One region of the Microbacterium sp. Soil_N32 genome, then DNA from elsewhere that is predicted to be linked to it. Evidence: predicted binding sites of a transcription regulator. Region 1 holds the regulator's gene; the other holds the start of a gene.

The links. The regulator HspR, encoded in region 1, represses chaperone genes until heat shock. The targets are predictions, from matches to a motif close to AAGTTGAGTCNNNNNGACTCAACTT.
Region 2: the regulator HspR is predicted to act here: its motif matches at 7,688-7,712, upstream of AC3A3J_RS01775 (ATP-dependent Clp protease ATP-binding subunit).

Annotation. Positions count from the first base shown of each region.
Region 1 covers NZ_JBDGME010000014.1:25,721-35,957, forward strand. Annotated here, with positions in the region: partial or broken gene ctaD (aa3-type cytochrome oxidase subunit I) at 1-175, shown strand, start outside; tRNA gene AC3A3J_RS03360 (tRNA-Gly) at 196-269, opposite strand; gene AC3A3J_RS03365 (hypothetical protein) at 383-748, opposite strand; gene dcd (dCTP deaminase) at 888-1,493, shown strand; gene AC3A3J_RS03375 (hypothetical protein) at 1,495-2,109, shown strand; gene AC3A3J_RS03380 (MFS transporter) at 2,320-3,735, opposite strand; gene AC3A3J_RS03385 (DUF3817 domain-containing protein) at 3,976-4,437, shown strand; gene AC3A3J_RS03390 (hypothetical protein) at 4,467-5,135, opposite strand; gene dnaK (molecular chaperone DnaK) at 5,388-7,247, shown strand; gene AC3A3J_RS03400 (nucleotide exchange factor GrpE) at 7,250-7,891, shown strand; gene AC3A3J_RS03405 (DnaJ C-terminal domain-containing protein) at 7,899-8,885, shown strand; gene AC3A3J_RS03410 (heat shock protein transcriptional repressor HspR) at 8,985-9,401, shown strand; gene AC3A3J_RS03415 (GntR family transcriptional regulator) at 9,470-10,132, shown strand.
Region 2 covers NZ_JBDGME010000009.1:112,464-122,700, forward strand. Annotated here, with positions in the region: gene AC3A3J_RS01745 (sensor histidine kinase) at 1-639, shown strand, start outside; gene AC3A3J_RS01750 (response regulator) at 636-1,355, shown strand; gene AC3A3J_RS01755 (benzoate/H(+) symporter BenE family transporter) at 1,352-2,542, shown strand; gene AC3A3J_RS01760 (ABC transporter ATP-binding protein) at 2,651-3,547, shown strand; gene AC3A3J_RS01765 (ABC transporter permease) at 3,544-4,650, shown strand; gene AC3A3J_RS01770 (nitroreductase family protein) at 4,797-5,384, shown strand; gene AC3A3J_RS01775 (ATP-dependent Clp protease ATP-binding subunit) at 5,484-7,646, opposite strand; gene coaBC (bifunctional phosphopantothenoylcysteine decarboxylase/phosphopantothenate--cysteine ligase CoaBC) at 7,750-8,964, opposite strand; gene AC3A3J_RS01785 (NRDE family protein) at 9,038-9,736, shown strand; gene AC3A3J_RS01790 (LacI family DNA-binding transcriptional regulator) at 9,903-10,237, shown strand, end outside.

The DNA of each region.
Region 1 (10,237 bases):
CGCGCGCAAAGCCCCGAAGGTCACCGTCGCCGACCCGTGGGGCTACGGCGCCTCACTCGAGTGGGCCACGTCATGCCCGCCACCGCGCCACAACTTCACGTCGATCCCCCGCATCCGCAGCGAGCGCCCGGCGTTCGACCTCAACCACCCCGAGCGTCCGCACGAGTATCCGTGACCGGGGGAGGTCGTCACATATGGAGGGGCTGACGGGAATCGAACCCGCGCTGTCTGCTTGGGAAGCAGAAGTTCTGCCATTGAACTACAGCCCCGAACCGGCATCCGTGGGAACCGGTGGGATCAGCCTACCCGACGGGTGACGATCGGTGGGAAACGCGGGGCCACAGGGGTGCGTGGCCGTGTTCCCCACCGATCGCCGAACACATCAGGACGTCACGATACGGATGCCCTTGTCCCAGGCCTTCGACACGGTGATCTTCACCGTGCCCTTGTAGCCGAAGAGCGAGCACGTCTTCCATCCGCCGTTGACGGTGAGGGAGCCGGAGCAGATCGTGCTGCCGCTCGTCGTCTTCACGGTGTAGCGGGAGCTGTACTTGTTGCCCCACGAGTCGTACGCCCGGAAGCTCACCGTTCCCGATGCGCTCGTGCTCATCGTGCAGCGGTAGCCGTCCCACCCGCAGGTCTGGGTGGCGGCGCTCGCCGCCTGCGGCGCGGCCACCGTTCCGCCCGCGATCACGAGTGCGGCCACGGCGATCGCGGCCCAGCGGTTCTTCTTCGTCTTCATCGACATGTTTCTTCTCCGGTCATCGTTGATGGATGGCGCACCCGGGGGAGTGCGTCATGAGTGCAGACGAGCGAGCGCTCGGATCCGGTCGTCGGATACGGGCATACTTCTGCGGTCCCGTAGCGCGGCTGACTAGGCTGGGGCCGTGCTTCTCAGCGACCGCGACATCACCGCCGAACTCGCCTCGGGCCGTATCGGCCTCGCTCCCCACGACCCGGCGATGGTGCAGCCGTCGAGCGTCGACGTGCGACTCGACCGCTACTTCCGGCTCTTCGACAACCACAAGTACCCGTTCATCGACCCGTCGGTCGATCAGCCGGAGCTCACCCGGCTCATCGAGGTCGACCCCGACGAGCCGTTCATCCTGCACCCCGGCGAGTTCGCGCTCGGCGCCACGTTCGAGCAGGTCTCGCTCGCCGACGACATCGCGGCCCGCCTCGAGGGCAAGTCGTCGCTCGGACGCCTGGGCCTCATCACGCACTCGACCGCGGGCTTCATCGATCCCGGCTTCACCGGGCACGTCACGCTCGAGCTCGCGAACGTCGCCACGCTGCCGATCAAGCTGTGGCCGGGTATGAAGATCGGCCAGCTCTGCTTCTTCCGCCTCACCTCGCCGGCCGAGAACCCCTACGGCTCGGGCCCGTACGGCAACCGCTACCAGGGGCAGCGCGGGCCCACCGCCTCGCGTTCGTTCCAGAACTTCCACCGCACGGACGTCGGAGTCACCGACGTCGGATCACTCGGAGGCTGACATGACCAGCGACAGCATCCATCCGTCCGACCGCGACCCACGGGAGGGCGAGACGGATGCGGTCGCCCCGGTGCCGCCCGTCGACCCCGTAGCGGCGCCTGCGGATGCTCAGACGGATGCCGTCGTGCCGCCCCCGCCCGTCTTCGACGACGACCGGGCCGCCGCCGTCGTGCCGCCCCCGCCCGCGTTCGACGGACCGATGACGGGATCGGTGCCGCCGGTCGCCGCCGCGAGCGACGACGAGGTCGTGCCCCCGCCGCCCGCGTTCGGAGGATCGACCGGCGACGACGTCGTGCCTCCCCCGCCCGCGTTCGACGGCCCCGTCACAGGGGCGCACGGCTCGGGCGCTCTGCGTTCGTCGCGTCGGCCGGTGGCGGAGCGCCTGCCGGTGCCGCCGCCCACGACCGACCCGGAGCCGGCGCCACCGCAGGACCCGGCGTTCTCGGCCCCCGAGGCGCCCGCGTCGAGCGGCTACGGCGGCATCACCGCCGCCATCTTCATCTTCCTGTTGCTGCTGCTCGTCGGAGCGGTCGTGCTCGTCGCCTACCTCGCCACGAACGCGCCGCTGCCCCTCCCCGGCTTCGCCGCCGCCGTGTCGCCGCTCCTCCTCACCTGATCCGTCTCTCCCCCTCCACCTCACCCGACCGCCGCCGCACACCTTCGGAGTTGCGGCGCCCCACCCGTCCCCGGCGCACGATTTCGGAGTTGCGGCGTGACACCCCGGCCGAAGCATCCGATCGCCGGGGTGTCGCCGCACCACTCCGAAGTTATGCGGGGCGGGGGGAGGCGGGGGCGGGGGAGGCCGGGAGAGGGTGGGCGGGCCGGCTCAGGCGGTGCGGGCCGGGGCCTTCACCGGCAGCAGAAGCAGGAAGCCGATGAGCAGCACGACGACGATGCCCAGGATGCCGAAGGCGGTCTGCGAGGTCAGTGCGATGAGCACGGTCCAGGCGATCGACGCCATCCAACTCGCCGCGCGCCCGGTCGTGGCGTAGAGGCCGAAGATCTCGCCCTCGCGGCCGGCCGGCGTGACGCGGGCGAGGAATGACCGCGCGGCCGCCTGAGCCGGGCCGACGAAGGCGCACAGCAGCAGTCCGCCGATCCAGAACACCGTCGCCCCGCCGTCGCGCAGCACGAAGACGGCGAGCCCGGCGATGATCATGGCCCCGATCGACCCGAGGATGATGCGCTTCGGGCCGAGCCGGTCGTCGAGGCGCCCCGCCGCGATCGTCGACACGCCCGCGATGAGGTTGGCGGCGATGCCGAACACGATGATCTGCTGGGTGCCGAAGCCGAACACCGAGGTGCCGATGATCGCCCCGAAGGCGAACACCCCGCCCAGTCCATCGCGGAACACGGCGCTCGAGAGCAGGTACCAGAACGTCGGTCGGGTCTCGGGGTCGCGATAGAGGGCGGCCACGTCCTTCACGAGCAGCACGTAGGAGCGGAAGAACCCGACCTTCCGCTCCGGACGGCCGAGCGACGGCTCGGGCACGTACAGGAAGATCGGGATGCTGAACACGATCGCCCAGACGGCGCATCCCACGGCGATCAGGCGGTAGACCAGGCCGTCGTCGGTCGGCATCCCGAACCAGTCGACGGCATTCAGAGCGACGACGATGGCGAGCGCGATGATGCCGCCCAGATATCCGAAGCCCCACCCGAGGCCCGAGATGCGGCCGACGTTCTTCGGGGTCGCGATGCCGATGAGCATCGCGTTCGAGTTGACCGCCGCGATCTCCTGGAACACGGTCGCCGCCGAGATCAGCGCCACACCCAGCCAGAACAGGCTCGGCGTCGGCTCGACGAACCACAGGCCGAGCATGCACATCACCAGGGCGCCGGTGCCGATCCCGAGCCACAGCTTCTGGCGACCGGCGGCGTCGGCGCGCTGACCGAGCACGGGGGCCAGCAGCAGGATGCCGAACGCCGCGATCGTCGACCCCAGTCCCAGGCCCGAGGTGAGATCGGCGTCGGCGGCGATGCGACGGGGGTCGGAGGGGTCGAGGGCTGCGATGTCTGCGGGCAGGAATCCCTCGCCCACGAGGTACAGGGCGGTGAAGACGAAGGTGAGGATGACGGTGTTGAAGGGCTGCGTCGCCCAGTCCCACAGGGCCCACGAGAAGACCTGCTTCTTCGGGGCCGGTGTCTCTCCGCGCAGGTCGAGGCCGACGACGGCGACTGCGCCGCTCGTGGCCGTCGCGACGGGCTCGGGGGCGCCGGGGTGGGGATCGGGTGCGCTCATGACTCGCAGTCTGGCCGCCGGCGGTGAACGGGCGGTGACGGCGCGCCGTGCGCGCGGGCGCGGACGACGCCCCCCGCGCGCGGAAACCCAGACCGATTCGCTCGCGGGCGGCGTGTCGGGGCGGGACACGCCGCGCGGTCGGCGATCGGTCTGTGTTTTCGAGGCGCTTCCGGGCGTTGGTGGGCCGGTGGCTCATAGGAAGCGCGGATACGCTCGACGTACCCCGACCGGAGGAGTCCCGTGTTCCGTGCGCCCGCCCGCCTGTACCGAGTTCTCGCGATCGCGGAGGCGATCACCTGGACCCTTCTGATCGGGGCCATCATCGCCCGTGCCCTGGGTGCCCCGGGCGTCGTGGTCACGATCGGCGGCGGCATCCACGGGTTCGTGTTCCTGGCCTATGGGGCGACCGCCCTGCTCGTCGCGATCAACCAGCGCTGGCACGTGGGGGTCGCGGTGCTCGCGGTCGCGAGCGCCGTGGTGCCCTACGCCACGGTGCCCACGGAGATCTGGCTCCACCGCACCGGTCGCCTCGACGGCGCCTGGCGGCTCGACGCCACCGATGACCCGCGCGACCACCGGTGGTTCGACCGTCTCGTGCGGTGGTTCCTCAACCGGCCGTGGGTGCTCGCCGCTCTGCTGGTCGTCGCGATCGTCGGGCTGTACGTGGTGCTGCTGCTGGCGGGCCCTCCCGGCGGCAAGTGACGCGTCGCCTCAGGGCGTGACGCGTCGCCTCAGGGCGTGACGATGATCGCGTTGAGGTCGTTCACCTCGGCGAGCACGTCGGCCGGGTCGCCGGCCGCGCAGTCGGCGATTGCGTAGAGCCCGACGCTGAGGGCCGAGAAACCGCGCGCGGACATGATCCAGGTGCGCCCCTCGCCCTCGCCGACGACCTGCCGCGTCTCGACGTCGTCGTTGCCGGAGGTCTGGTAGCTGAACGAGCCCGTCGTGGCGTTCGGGGTGATGTCCGCGGGGCTGCCGCCGAGGAACGTCGCCATCAGGGCATCCGACGTGGCGGCGTCGTCGCCGGGTACGACGATATCGGCGCCGAGACGCCCCTGCCAGAAGTGGACCGTGCACGAGTCGTCGACCTTCGCGTAGCTCCAGTTGCCCTGCCCGTCGTCGGGGGAGGCGATCTTCCACGCATCGTCGGAGAGGAGTCCGTCGCCCCATTCGATGTAGGCCGTGGAGGGGATGTCCGCTCCCTCGGCGAAGGTCAGAGTGGTCGGCAGCTCACCGGAGTCGGTGTCGGGCGCCTCGCTGGGGGAGGGCGTCGCGGACGGTTCACCGGCGCCCGGAGCCTCGGCCGGAATCTGCGCGTAGACGCATCCGCTGAGCGGAAGCAGGGCGAACGCGGCGACCGCGGTAACGGCGGCGAGGCGGGAGAGGCGGATGCTCGACATGCCCGTCAGCCTAGCCAGCCCGTGGCCCGGCTCCCAGGGGTAGCCCTGCCCGTGGTCGATGTGCATCGGGTGCGGGCGTGCTCGACACCGACTCGGGTCGCCGCGTCCCGCCGCGATGTAAAGTTGAGCCAACTCATATCAAGTTCATTTGACAGTGCTCGGGGCCGGCGATACACTTGAGCCATCGCGACTCAGGTTTTCCTGATCGCCGCAGACTTCCGAACCGAAACAACGTCAGCAAAGGAGAACAACATGGCACGTGCTGTGGGAATCGACCTCGGTACGACGAACTCCGTCGTCAGCGTCCTCGAGGGCGGCGAGCCGAAGGTCATCGCCAACGCCGAGGGCTTCCGCACCACCCCGTCGGTGGTCGCCTTCACGAAGGACGGCGAGGTGCTCGTCGGCGAGACCGCCAAGCGCCAGGCCGTCACCAACGTCGACCGCACCATCGCGTCGGTCAAGCGCCACGTCGGCACCGACTGGACGTTCGACGTCGACGGCAAGAAGTGGACGCCGCAGGAGATCTCCGCGCGCATCCTCATGAAGCTCAAGCGCGACGCCGAGTCGTACCTGGGCGACACCGTCACCGACGCGGTCATCACCGTTCCCGCCTACTTCAACGACGCCGAGCGTCAGGCCACGAAGGAGGCCGGCGAGATCGCGGGCCTCAACGTGCTCCGCATCATCAACGAGCCCACCGCGGCCGCTCTCGCCTACGGCCTCGACAAGGGCAAGGAAGACGAGCTCATCCTCGTCTTCGACCTCGGTGGCGGAACCTTCGACGTCTCCCTCCTGGAGGTGGGCAAGGACGACGACTTCTCCACGATCCAGGTGCGCGCCACCGCCGGTGACAACCGCCTCGGTGGAGACGACTGGGACCAGCGCGTCGTCGACTACCTGATCTCGCAGTTCAAGTCGACCACCGGCGTCGACGTCTCGAGCGACAAGATCGCGCTGCAGCGCCTCAAGGAGGCCGCGGAGCAGGCGAAGAAGGAGCTGTCGTCCTCGACCAGCACCTCGATCAACCTCCCGTACCTCTCGCTCACCGACTCGGGCCCCGTGTCGCTCAGCGAGACGCTCACCCGTGCGAAGTTCGAGGACCTCACGAAGGATCTCCTCGACCGCACCAAGAAGCCCTTCGAGGACGTCATCCGCGAGGCCGGCATCAAGGTCGCCGACATCGCGCACATCGTGCTCGTGGGTGGATCGACCCGTATGCCCGCCGTCGCCGAGCTCGTCAAGCGCGAGACCGGCAAGGAAGCGAACAAGGGCGTCAACCCGGACGAGGTCGTCGCCGTCGGCGCCGCCCTGCAGGCCGGTGTCCTCAAGGGTGAGCGCAAGGACGTGCTGCTCATCGACGTCACCCCCCTCAGCCTCGGTATCGAGACCAAGGGCGGCATGATGACCAAGCTCATCGAGCGCAACACGGCCATCCCGACCAAGCGCAGCGAGACCTTCACCACGGCCGACGACAACCAGCCGTCCGTCGCGATCCAGGTCTTCCAGGGCGAGCGCGACTTCACCCGCGACAACAAGCCGCTCGGCACGTTCGAGCTCACCGGCATCGCACCGGCGCCCCGCGGCATCCCGCAGATCGAGGTCACGTTCGACATCGACGCGAACGGCATCGTGCACGTGTCCGCCAAGGACAAGGGCACGGGCAAGGAGCAGTCGATGACCATCACCGGCGGTTCGTCGCTGTCGAAGGACGACATCGACCGCATGGTGCGCGAGGCCGAGGAGCACGCCGCGGAAGACAAGAAGCGCCGTGAGGCCGCCGAGGTCCGCAACCAGGCCGAGACGCTCGCGTACTCGATCGACAAGCTCATCAAGGACAACGACGAGAAGCTGCCCGCCGACGTTAAGGAATCGGTGCAGGCCGACGTCGACGCGCTCAAGACGGCGCTCGCCGGCGACGACGACGAGGCCGTGAAGACCGCGTTCGACAAGCTGAACGAGTCGCAGACCAAGCTGGGTGAGGCGATCTACGCGCAGTCGCAGGCGGATGCCGCGGCCGGCGCCCCCGAGGGCGACGCACCCCAGGGCGAGGCGTCGTCCGAGGAGGACGTCATCGACGCCGAGGTCGTCGACGACGAGGACGAGAAGAAGTAACCATGGCTGACAAGGACTTCGAAGAGAACAACGGAGTCGCAGGCGAGGGGTCGGATGCTCAGGCATCCGGCCCCGCGCCGCACAACCCCGACTCCCGTGAGGCGGCAGCGGCCGAGGGCTCGGACGAGACCCCGATCGACGACGCCCCCGACGACCTCACGGTCGACGACATCCTCGGCACGGCGCAGACCGGCGAGGCCGCGGCGGAGGACGCCGTGCTCGCCGACCTCGAGTCGACACTGCTGAGCGACCTCAAGCGCCTGCAGGCCGAGTACGCCAACTACCGTCGGCGCACCGAGGAGCAGCGGCAGGTCGAGATCGAGCGGGCCAAGGGCGAGGCCGTGAAGGGCCTCATCCCGGTGCTCGACGACCTCGACCGCGCCGGCCAGCACGGAGATCTCGTCGACGGCACGCCGTTCGCCGTGATCGCCGAGAAGGTGCGTGCGGTGGTGGAGCGCCTCGGCGTCGTCTCGTACGGCGAGAAGGGCGAGGAGTTCGACCCGCAGCGCCACGAGGCGATCTTCCAGCAGCCGACCCCCGGCGTCGACAAGGCCACGATCCTCGAGGTCGTCGAGGTGGGGTACCGTCTCGGTGACGTCGAGCTGCGTCCTGCGAAGGTCGTCGTCGCCGTTCCCGCAGAGTAGGTGATGGATGGCTAGCCAGGATTGGTTCGACAAGGACTTCTACAAGACCCTCGGGGTCTCGAAGGACGTCAGCGAGGCCGACCTCAAGAAGGCGTATCGCAAGCTGGCGCGGAAGTACCACCCCGACTCGAACGCCGGTGATGCCACGGCCGAGGCGCGGTTCAAGGAGATCAGCGAGGCGTACTCGGTGCTCTCCGACGCCGAGCAGCGCAAGGAGTACGACGAGATCCGCGCCATGGGTTCGGGCGCCCGCTTCACGGCGGGCGGCTCGGGCGCCGGCGGGTTCGAAGACGTCTTCAGCCGCTTCGGGCAGGGAGGCCGCGGGCAGTCCGCGGACTTCGAGGACATCTTCGCGATGTTCAACCAGGGCGGCGGGGGCGGCGGCTTCGGCGGCGGGCGCTTCGGTCAGCCGAGCGGCGGGTTCCGCGGCTTCGGCGGACCGCAGCGCGGTGCCGACGTGACCGCGCGTACCACCCTCGACTTCGCCACGGCGGTGCAGGGCGAGACGATCACGCTGCAGGGCGACGACGGCAAGCCGTTCAAGGTGAAGATCCCGGCCGGGGTCGCCGACGGGCAGAAGATCCGTCTGCGCGGCCGGGGGCGCCCGTCGCCCGACGGCGGCGAGAGCGGCGACATCGTGGTGCAGATCACGGTGCGACCGCATCCGGTCTTCACGCGCGACGGGCTGAACCTGCGCCTCGTGGTGCCGGTCACCTTCACCGAGGCGACGCTCGGGGCGACCATCGAGGTGCCGACGCTGAGCGGCGACGTGGTGAAGCTGCGCGTCGCGCCGGGTACCCCCTCCGGGCGGGTGCTGCGGGTCAAGGGCCGCGGCGTCACGACCTCGAAGGGCACCGGCGATCTGCTCGCCGAGCTCCAGGTCGCGGTGCCGACCCATCTCGACGAGGCGGCGCGCGAGGCGCTCGAGCGGTTCCAGGAGCTGGAGCCGACCGAGAACCCCCGCGCCGAGCTCATGGCGAAGGCTCGGCGATGACGAGCATCCGTCGCGCGTCCGCCGGGGCGGGCTGTTCCTCCGGGAACCGGCTCGCCCCGGCGCACGCGCTCGTCGTCGCCTCAGCGGAAGGAGAACGCGATGGATGCTGACACCCCGGTCTTCGCGATCGCCGTCGCCGCCGAATTGGCCGGCATGCACCCGCAGACCCTGCGCCAGTACGACCGCATCGGGCTCGTCGTGCCTGGTCGCACGCGGGGCGGCTCGCGTCGCTACTCGCACCGCAACATCGAGCAGCTGCGCGAGGTCGCCCAGCTCTCCTCCGAGGGGATGAGCCTCCCCGCCATCGCGAAGCTCCTCGACCTCGAAGACGAGAATCGGATGCTCCGCCGCCGGGTCGCCGATCTCGAAGGGGCGCTGCGCGCCGAGCGCGAGAACCGCCCGGGCGTGCGCGTGTTCGCCGCGGGATCGTCCGGCGTGGTTCCGGTGCCGCAGGGTCGGCGCATCCGCCGTTCCACCGAGCTCGTACTGTGGAACCCGCGCGAGCACCGCGGCTGAGCATCTGCATCGCCCTCCCGCCGACAGCCCCCCGTGTGTATTCTGTTGACTGTTAACAGGAGGTCGGCGTGCCACAGATCGTCAAACGAGCGGAGTCGCTCGGAACCCAGGTCGCCCGCGTGCTGCGCCAGCGCATCGTGCGCGGCGACCTCGCCCCGGGCACACGCCTGACCGAAGAGGCGCTGGCTGAGGAGTTCGAGGTGAGCCGCGGTCCGATCCGCGATGCGCTGACCCAGCTGTCGTTCGAGAACCTCGTCGAGATCCAACGCCCGCGCGGCGTGTACATCGTCGGCCTCACGCAGGACGACGTCGACCAGCTGTACAGCCTGCGGGGAGCGCTCGAACAGCTCGCGCTCTCGCGGGCGATGCGCGTCGACGACGACGAGCGGTGGGCGGCGATGCAGGCGGCGGTCGAGCGCATGGCCGAAGCAGCCGATGCGGGAGATCACGCCGCCTTCGTCACGGCGGACCTCGACTTCCACTCGCAGATCTACGCGCTCGCCGACCACCCGCGCCTCGAAGGCGCGTGGAGCCAGTACCTGCCGACGTTCGCCGCGCTGCTCGAGGTCACGATCAATCACGACGAAGATCTGCACGAGTCGTCGGGCGATCACGTCACGCTCATGCAGGTCATGCGCTCGGGTGCTCCCGACGAGGCCGCCGCGGTGCTCGCCGCCCACCTCGACGGCGCCCGCGACCGGATGCTGAGCGAGATCTCCGCCCGCGCCTAGCCCCGGCATCCCTTCCGGTCGCAACGTGTTCCGCTCCGGTCGCAAAGGATCCCGCCTGAACGCGTCGCAGGCGGGATGTTTCACGACGGGAGCGACGAAGAGAGG
Region 2 (10,237 bases), on a different contig from region 1:
GCCCTCGATCGCGTGCGCATCGCGCGCGAGCTGCACGACGTCGTGGCCCACCACGTCTCGGTCATGGGTGTGCAGGCCGGGGCGGCGCGACTGGTGATCGACCACGACACGACCCGCGCGAAAGACATCCTCACCGGGATCGAAGGATCGGCCCGGGATGCGATCGGCGAGCTGCGACAGCTGCTCGAGACGCTGCGCACCCCCGGCGGCGAGACGACCGACGCGGGCTCGACCGTCGGCCTCGACGATGTCGGCGCGCTCGTCGAGTCGTCGGTGGAGGCCGGGCTCCCGACGACGTACCAGGTGATCGGCGAGGCGGCGCCGGTGCCGCCCCTCGTCGCGGTCAACCTCTACCGCATCGTGCAGGAGTCGCTCACCAACGCCCGGCGGCACGCGGGCCCCGGCGCGACGGCCGACGTGCGGGTGCGCTACGACGACGACGGCGTCGAGGTCGAGATCGTGAACTCCGGGCGCCCGGTGAGCGCGCTGCGCCCCGGTCTCGGTCAGCTCGGCATGCGCGAGCGCGCCGTCGCCTCCGGCGGAACGATCGAGGTGGCACCGCGCCCGCAGGGCGGGGTGCGCGTGCGCGCCCGGGTACCGTTGACCGCGACCCCCACCCCGCAGAGGACCACCGCATGACCGACGCCCCTATACGCGTTCTCCTGGTCGACGACCACGCCATGCTGCGTGCCGGGTTCCGCACGATCCTCGAGACGCAGCCCGACATCGCGGTCGTCGGCGAGGCGTCGACCGGGCGCGAGGCGATGACGCAGGCGGCGGCGCTGCGGCCGGACGTGATCACGATGGACGTGCAGATGCCCGACATGGACGGCATCGAGGCCACGCGCCGCCTGGTCGCCGATCCTGATCTCACCGCGTCGATCGCCATCGTCACGACCTTCGACCGCGACGACTACCTCTACCAGGCGCTCGATGCCGGGGCGAGCGGATTCCTGCTGAAGAACGCGGGCGCCGACGACCTCATCGCCGCGGTGCGCGCACTGGCCGTCGGCGACGGGATGCTCGCGCCCGAGGTGACGCGGCGCGTCCTGGCGCGTTTCGCAGGAACCGGCGATGTTGCACGCACCGCACCCGTCGCCCCCGCCCCTACCCCGGATGCGGACCCGGACGCAGACACAGCCCCCGGCCTCCCGACGTTCGTCGAGCCGTTCACCGAGCGCGAGGCCGAGGTGCTCGCGCTGCTCGCCGATGCCCGCAGCAACGCCGAGATCGCGGCGGAGCTGTACATCGGCGAGGCGACCGTGAAGACGCACGTGTCGCGCATCCTGCAGAAGCTCGGTGCGCGCGACCGGGTGCAGGCCGTGGTGCTCGCGCACCGGCACGGTCTCGCATGACGTCAACCGGTGCCCGAGCGGGCGTCTCCCGTCCCGTCGTCGCCGGCGTCGTGACGGCGCTCGTCGGCTTCACGAGCTCGTTCGCCGTCGTGCTCACCGGACTGTCGGCGGTCGGGGCCTCGGCTGCTCAGGCCGCGAGCGGCCTCCTCGCGGCGAGCATCACGATGGGGCTCGCGTGCATCGTGCTCGCCTGGCGGTACCGCATGCCGATCACCGTGGCGTGGTCGACGCCCGGAGCCGCTCTGCTCGCGTCGACCGGCGCGGCATCGGGCGCGATCGAGGGCGGGTGGTCGGCGGCCGTCGGAGCATTCCTCGTGACAGCGGCGCTGATCCTGCTCACGGCCCTCTGGCCTGCGCTCGGAGCGCTAATCGCGCGCATCCCGCGCTCGATCGCGCAGGCGATGCTCGCCGGCGTGCTGCTGCCCCTGTGCCTCGCGCCCGTGACCGGGATCGTCGAGAACCCCTGGGGCGTCGTGCCGGTCGTCGTGACCTGGCTCATCGCCGCGCGCGTCGCACCGCGCTGGGCGGTACCGCTCGCGTTCGTCGCCGCGGCGATCGTCGTCGCGATCGCGCTCGTGCAGGCGGGCGCGCCGATCGATCCGAGCATCCTGCTGCCGCGCATCGAGCTGACCGCACCGACTTTCACCCTCGGCGCGCTCGTCGGCCTGGCCCTGCCCCTGTTCATCGTGACGATGGCGTCGCAGAACGTTCCCGGCGTCGCGATCATGCGCAGCTTCGGCTACGAGGTGCCGTGGCGTCCATCGATGCTCGTCACCGGTCTCGGCACCGCGCTCGGCGCCCCGGCGGGCGGGCACGCCATCAACCTCGCCGCCATCAGCGCTGCTCTCGCCGCCTCGCCCGACGCCGACCCCGACCCGGAACGGCGGTGGATCGCCGGGGTCTCGACCGGGGCCTCGTATCTCGTGCTGGGCGCCGCCTCGGCCGCGTTCGCCGCTCTGGTCGTGCTCGCTCCGGCGGCCGTCATCCCGACCGTCGCCGGCCTGGCGCTGTTCGCGGCATTCGGCGCGGCCGTGCAGCAGGCCGTCGACGATGCCGGCGAACGCCTACCGGCCGTGGTCACGTTCCTCGCCGCGGCCTCCGGCATCCAGGTGCTCGGCGTGAGTGCGGCCTTCTGGGCCCTCGTCGCCGGTCTCGCCGTCCGCGTCGTGCTGCGCGCGCGGCGGTAGGTCCCCCGCGGGGCGGACCCCGATGAGGCCCGGCCCAGTGAGGGCATCCGGTCGCAATCCCCCGTACGGGGGATGCCTGCGCCCCGCCCTGCTCCCTAGCGTGGAGGCATGACCACAGGAACGCTCCACCTCCACGGCATCACGAAGAGCTACGGCTCGCGGCGCGTGCTCGACGACGTCACCTTCGACGTCGCACCGGGCCGCCTCACGGGCTTCGTCGGCGGCAACGGCGCCGGCAAGACCACGACCATGCGCATCGTGCTCGGACTCCTCTCGTCCGACTCGGGCACCGTCACCCTCGACGACGCGCCCGTCACCGGCGCCGACCGCCGCACGTTCGGCTACATGCCGGAGGAGCGCGGCCTCTACCCGAAGATGAAGGTGCTCGAGCAGATCGTCTATCTCGCCCGCCTACACGGCATCGGCAAGGCGGATGCCGTCGACCGCGCGACCGACATCCTCACCGAGCTGGGACTCGGCGAGCGCCTCGGCGACACCATCGAATCGCTGTCGCTCGGCAACCAGCAGCGCGCGCAGATCGCCGCGGCGCTCGTGCACGACCCGAAGGTCATGATCCTCGACGAGCCGTTCTCGGGACTCGACCCGCTCGCGGTCGACGTGGTCGCCTCGACGCTGCAGGCCACGGCCGCGCGCGGCGCGGCGATCCTGTTCTCGTCGCACCAGCTCGATGTCGTCGAGCGGCTGTGCGACGACCTCGTCATCCTCGCCGGCGGAACGATCCGCGCGGCCGGGTCGCGCGACGGGCTGCGCGCAGAGCACGCCGGCAACCGCTACGAGCTCGTCTCGGCCGGCGACGCCGGCTGGCTGCGCACCGAACCGGGCGTCACGGTGGTCGACTTCGAAGGCGGCTACGCCCTGTTCGACGCCGACGACGCCGAGACCGCGCAGCGCGTGCTGCGCACCGCCGTCGACCGCGGCGATGTCGCCAGCTTCGCCCCCAAGCATCCCTCTCTCGCCCAGATCTTCAAGGAGGTCATCCAGTGACCGCGCAGACCCCCGGGGGTTCCCCCCTCCGCAGTTCGAACGGCATCTGGCTCGTCGCCGAGCGCGAGATCGGCTCGAAGCTGCGCAGCAAGGCATTCCTGATCTCGACGGTCATCCTGATGGTCGTCGCCCTCGCGGGCATCGTCATCGGCGGTTTCGCGAGCAAGAGCGCGGCCGACGACAAGACTCCCGTCGCCGTGACGTCCGAGACGTCGGCCGCGGTGTCGGCACTGCCGGGCGTCGAGGTGACAGAGGCCCCCGACGACGCCGCCGCCGAGGCGCTCGTGCGGGAGGAGAAGGTCGATGCCGCCGTCGTGTCGAGCACCGGCCCGACGGGATTCACCGTCGTCGCACTGACCGATGCGCCGAGCTCGTTGGTGACGGCTCTCTCGCAGACCCCCGAAGTGCAGATCCTCGAGCCCGCCGGCACGCATCCGCTGCTGCGGTACTTCATCGCCCTCGCGTTCGGCCTGGTGTTCCTCATGGCGGCGTCGACGTTCGGCGGCACGATCGCGCAGAGCGTGGTCGAGGAGAAGCAGACCAGGGTGGTCGAGCTGCTGCTCTCGGCGATGCCCGCCCGCGTGCTGCTCGCCGGCAAGGTCATCGGCAACACGATCCTCGCGATGGCGCAGATCCTGCTGCTGGCGGCGGTCGCCACGGTCGGACTCATCGCGACGGGACAGAACGACGTGCTCACCATGCTCGGCTCGCCGATCATCTGGTTCGCCGTGTTCTTCCTCTTCGGGTTCGTGCTGCTGGCGTCGCTGTTCGCCGCCGCGGCGTCGATGGTGTCGCGTCAGGAGGACATCGGGGCGACGACGACGCCCATCACGATGCTGATCATGGCGCCGTACATCCTCGTCATCGTCTTCAACGACAACCCGCTGGTGCTGACGATCATGTCGTACGTGCCGTTCTCGGCGCCGGTCGGGATGCCGATGCGGCTGTTCGTCGGCGAGGCGCAGTGGTGGGAGCCGCTCGTGTCGCTCGTGATCCTGCTGCTGAGCTGCGTCGCGGCGATCCTCGTGGGGGCGAAGATCTACGAGAACTCGCTGCTGCGCATGGGCAGCCGGGTGAAGCTGCGCGAGGCGCTGCGCGGCTGACCCCGCAGGCGACGGAACCCCCGGTGGCGGATGCCTGCACCGGGGGTTCCGTCATGCCGGCGCGGAATATCCATGCGGACACATGCGTTCGCACACGCGTAGGCGGACGACGAGGTCCGATCGGCATCCGTCTGAAAGGCACGACCATGAGCACTCCCACCCTCGACCGCACCGCCCCGACCGAGCATCCGGTGCTCGACGTGCTCGCCGCCCGCTGGAGCCCGCGTGCGTTCGACGCCACCACCCCCATCGACGAGGCCAAGCTCGCCGCTTCGCTCGAGGCTGCGCGCTGGACGCCGTCGGCCAACAACTCCCAGCCCTGGCGCTTCATCGTCGGCCGCCGCGGCACCGCGCTGCACGCGCAGATCGTCGACTCCCTCGTCGGCTTCAACCAGACCTGGGCCGTGAACGCGGCCGTGCTCGTCGTCGCCGTCGCCGAGACCGCCACCGAAGACGGCACCCCGATCACCCACGCCCTCTACGACCTCGGCCAGGCCGTCGCGCACTTCTCGGTGCAGGCGCACCACGAGGGCCTGCTCGTGCACCAGATGAGCGGCTTCGACCCCGAGGTCGTGCGCGAGTTCGCCGACCTCGACCCCCGCTTCGCGGCCGTGACCGTCTTCGCCGTCGGCGAGTTCGGCGACGTCGAGGCGCTGCCCGAGGTGCTGCAGCAGCGCGAGACCGCCCCGCGCGTGCGCCGCCCCGTCTCGGAGTCGGTCATCCTCAGCGCCTGACCCGCTCCCGTTCTCACACGACGCTCCCGTCGCATTTTCTGTCGCCCCGCTGAGGCGGAGACGACAGAGAATGCGACGGGAGCGTTGTCGTAGAAGGGGTCAGACTTCCGGGGCGGACGACGTCAGGGCGAGACCCGTGCCGTCGGCCGCGACGTCGACGCGCACCGTGTCGCCGTCGCGCACGCCGCCCGAGAGCAGCGCCGTCGCCAGCTTGTTCTGCACCTCGGTCTGGATGAGGCGGCGCAGGGGCCGCGCACCGAACACCGGGTCGTAGCCGCGCTCAGCCAGCCACGACCGGGCATCCGGGGTCACGGCGAGCGTGAGCCGGCGGTCGCGCAGCCGCGTGTGCAGCTGGTCGATCGACAGCTCGACGATCTGCGCGAGGTCGTCTTCGCTGAGCGCCTGGAACATCACGATGTCGTCGAGTCGGTTGAGGAACTCCGGACGGAACGCCTGACGCACCAACGCCATGACCTGCTCGCGCTTCTCGTCGACCGTCAGCACGGGATCGATGAGGATGGGCGAACCGAGGTTCGACGTCAGGATGAGGATGACGTTCGAGAAGTCGACCGTGCGCCCCTGGCCGTCGGTCAGCCGACCGTCGTCGAGCACCTGCAGCAGCACGTCGAACACCTCGGGATGCGCCTTCTCGACCTCGTCGAGCAGGATGACGCTGTACGGGCGACGGCGCACGGCCTCGGTGAGCTGGCCGCCCTGCTCGTAGCCGACGTACCCCGGAGGGGCGCCGACGAGACGCGACACCGAGTGCTTCTCGCCGTACTCCGACATGTCGATGCGCACCATGGCGTGCTCGTCGTCGAAGAGGAACTGCGCGAGCGCCTTCGCCAGCTCGGTCTTGCCGACACCCGTCGGCCCCAGGAACAGGAACGATCCGGTGGGGCGACCGGGGTCGCTGATCCCCGCGCGCGAGCGGCGCACGGCATCCGACACGGCCTTCACCGCATCCTTCTGTCCGATCAGGCGCTTGCCCAGCTCCGACTCGAGGTGCAGCAGCTTCTCGGTCTCGCCCTGCAGCAGTCGGCCGACGGGGATGCCCGTCCACGCCGCGATGACTCCGGCGATGTCTTCATCGGTGACCTGTTCGTTGACCATCCGGCCCTCGTCGCCGTCGGCGCCCTCCGAGCGCTCGGCCTCCATGAGCTCGCGCTCCAGGGCGGGGATCTCGGCGTACAGCAACCGGGAGGCGCGCTCGAGGTTGCCCTCGCGCTGCGCGCGCTCGGCGTCGATGCGCGCCGCATCGAGGCGGGTCTTGAGGTCGCCGACGCGGTTGAGCGATGCCCGCTCGCGCTCCCAGCGGGCCTGCAGCTCGGCGAGCTTCGCCTCTTCGGTGGCGAGGTCGTCGCGCAGCGCGGCCAGCCGCTCCTTCGACGCCGGGTCCTTCTCCTTCTTGAGCGCGAGTTCTTCGAGCTTCAGACGGTCGACGTGTCGGCGCAGCTCGTCGATCTCGACGGGGGCCGAGTCGATCTCCATGCGCAGGCGCGACGCGGCCTCGTCGATCAGGTCGATGGCCTTGTCTGGCAGCTGCCGGGCCGGCAGGTAGCGGTTCGACAGGGATGCGGCGGCGACGAGCGCGCCGTCGGCGATGGCGACCTTGTGATGGGCCTCGTACCGCTCCTTGAGCCCGCGCAGGATCGCGATGGTGTCTTCGACCGTGGGCTCGCCGACGTACACCTGTTGGAAGCGGCGCTCGAGCGCGGCATCCTTCTCGATGAACTCGCGATACTCGTTGAGCGTCGTGGCGCCGATGAGACGCAGCTCACCCCGGGCGAGCATCGGCTTGAGCATGTTGGATGCCGCGACCGACCCCTCACCGCCGCCCGCGCCCATGAGCACGTGCAGCTCGTCGATGAACGTGATGATGCGTCCGTCGGACTCGGTGATCTCCTTGAGCACGCTCTTCAGCCGCTCCTCGAACTGCCCGCGGTACATGGCGCCGGCGACAAGGGCCGAGATGTCGAGGGTCACCAGCTCCTTGTCTTTGAGCGACTCGGCGACGTCGCCCGCGACGATGCGCTGCGCGAGGCCTTCTACGACGGCCGTCTTGCCGACGCCAGGCTCGCCGATGAGCACGGGGTTGTTCTTGGTGCGTCGGGTGAGCACCTGGCTCACCCGACGGATCTCGCTGTCGCGCCCGATGACGGGGTCGAGTTTGCCCTGGCGTGCACGGTCGGTGAGGTTGATGCCGAACTGCTCGAGCGCGGTCTGCTGCTCGTTGGGGGATCCGGTCTGGGGGTTGCTCATCTGTCCCTCCTGGGAGACTCCTTCTGGTCGATGGTCACTCAAACTTGAGTTGGCTTGACTCAAGTTTAGCAGGAGGTGGCGTCGGCGACAACGACGCCGACGGTCAGCGGATGCCGAGCACCGCGTTCCAGATCGCGCCCGCGACCTGGCGTTTCGTTCCCGACGCCTCGGCGACGACCGCTCCGCCCTCGCCGATCACCTCGACGGCGTTGTGAGGCTTCTCGAACCCGTGCTCGGCGTCGGCCAGGTTCACCGCGAGCAGATCGACACCCTTGCGCTCGCGCTTTCCCCGCGCGCGCTCACGGCGGTCCTCGGCTTTCGGCAGGGTCTCGGCGGCGAACGCGACGATGGTCTGCCCGACGGGGGCCCGCCCCTCCGAGCGCGCGGTCGCGAGGGCGGCCACCACGTCTTCGTTCTCGACGAGCTCGATGCGGCCGAGCCCGCCCTCGGCCTTGGTGAGCTTGTGGTCGGCGGCCTCGCGCGGCCGGTAGTCGGCGACCGCCGCAGCCATCACGACGACGTCGGCCGAGGCGGAAGCATCCTTCATCGCGGCGGCCAGTTCGGCGGCCGTGCCGACGTGCACGATCTCGATCGACGGATGCTCCGCCGCGTCGAGCACCGCGGCATCGACGTGCGCGGCGACCAGCGTCACGAGCGCGCCGCGGGCTGCGGCCTCCGCCGCGAGCGCCGCCCCCTGCCGTCCGCTCGACCGGTTGCCGAGGAACCGCACCGGGTCGATCGGCTCTCGCGTGCCACCGGCCGAAATCGCGACGCGCAGGCCGCTGAGGTCGCCCGGCGCGAGAAGAGCCTGCGCCGCGGCGAGGATCTCCTCGGGCTCGGACATGCGCCCCGGGCCCGCGTCGCCACCGGCGAGCTCGCCGTCGGCGGGACCCACGAGGTGCACGCCACGGGAGCGCAGAGTCGCGATGTTCGCCTGCGTCGCCGCGTGGCGCCACATCTCGGCGTGCATGGCGGGGGCGATGAGCACCGGCGCCTCCGTGGCGAGCAGCGTCGTGCCGAGCAGGTCGCCCGCGAGGCCTGCCGCCATCGATGCGATGGTGTTCGCGGTGGCCGGGGCGACGACCACGAGGTCGGCGTTCTGCCCGAGGGCGACGTGACGCACCCGGGCGACGTCGTCGTGCACGCTCGTCGTCACCGGCTGACGACTGATCGCCTCCCACGTGGGCAGGCCGACGAAGCGCAACGCGCCCTCGGTGGGCACCACCGTGACATCGTGCCCCTCCTTGATGAGCAGGCGCACGAGGTGCACCGCCTTGTACGCGGCGATCCCGCCGGTGACTCCCACGACGATGTTCACGCCTCCGATTCTGCCTCAGCATCCGCCCGCCCGGGCCGTGCCGGCGACGCGGGGCGCACCTAGACTCGGGAGGGTGTGCACGGTCGTGATCGATGTCGAGAGCGCAGGCGCGGCGCGGCTGCTGGCCGTACGCGACGAAGACCCGCAGCGCGAATGGGATGCCCTTGGCCCCTGGTGGCCGGAGCGATACCCGGGCGTGATCGGCATCCGCGACCGCCGCGCCGGTGGTGCGTGGCTCGCGGTCGACCCGGCTCGGCGCCGCCTCGCCGTGCTGCTCAACCGTGCCGACCTGCAGGAACTCCCTGCCGAGCGCGCGGTCTCCCGCGGCACTCTTGCGCTCGAATCGGTGGCCGGACGCTCTCCTGACGGCACCCCGCCGATGCACGGGTTCAACCTGCTCGAGGTCGGACCGCAGGGCGTTCGCGTGCTCTCGTGGGACGGCGTCGAGGTGCGCGAGACCCCCGTCGCACCCGGCACCCACATGATCGCGCACGACGACCTCGACGACCCGGCGACCCCGCGCATCGACATGTGGCTCCCGCGCTTCCGCGCCCTGGGCCCGGCCGCGGAGAGCGACGACTGGGCCGCCGACTGGACCGGGCTGCTCGCCGAATCCGCAGAGCTGTCGCCCGACGACGATCGCGCGATCATCCGCGACAACCGCCCGCACGGCTACCCCACCCAGTCGCTGCTGTACGCGACGGCGTCGCTCACCCCGTCCGGTGCCGAGGTGCGCGACCACACGCTCCCCACCCCCGCGCACTGGGGCTGATCGCGTCGGGCATCCGCCCGGAGCCACCGTCCGCCCACCCGGCGCATCCGCCCGGCGTCATGGCCCATCGCCCCGCGCATCCCCCGCCACGCCGGGACGACTGCGTAGTCATCGGCCCCGTCCGGCCGGTCTAGCATGGAATCCCCGGCACGGAAGAGGAGGGGCCATGCCGTCGAGAACCCGCGGGGTCACGAGCATCGACGTCGCCAAGGCGGCGGGCGTCTCGCAGACCACCGTCTCGCGCATCGTCAACGGTCGCGAAGGCGTCTCCGACGAGATCCGCGCCCGGGTGGAGGCGGCGATCGAACGGCTCGGTTACCGCCCGAACCTCAGCGCGCGCAGCCTCGTCACCAGCCGCACCCAGACGATCGGCGTCGTGCTCGGCGACCCGCGCAACAGCTACTACGCCGAGCTGCTGCACACCATCAGCGGCGAACTCAATCGCGCCGGCTATCGCACGCTCATCCTCTCGGGCCGCGCCGACACCACCGAAGACCTCGC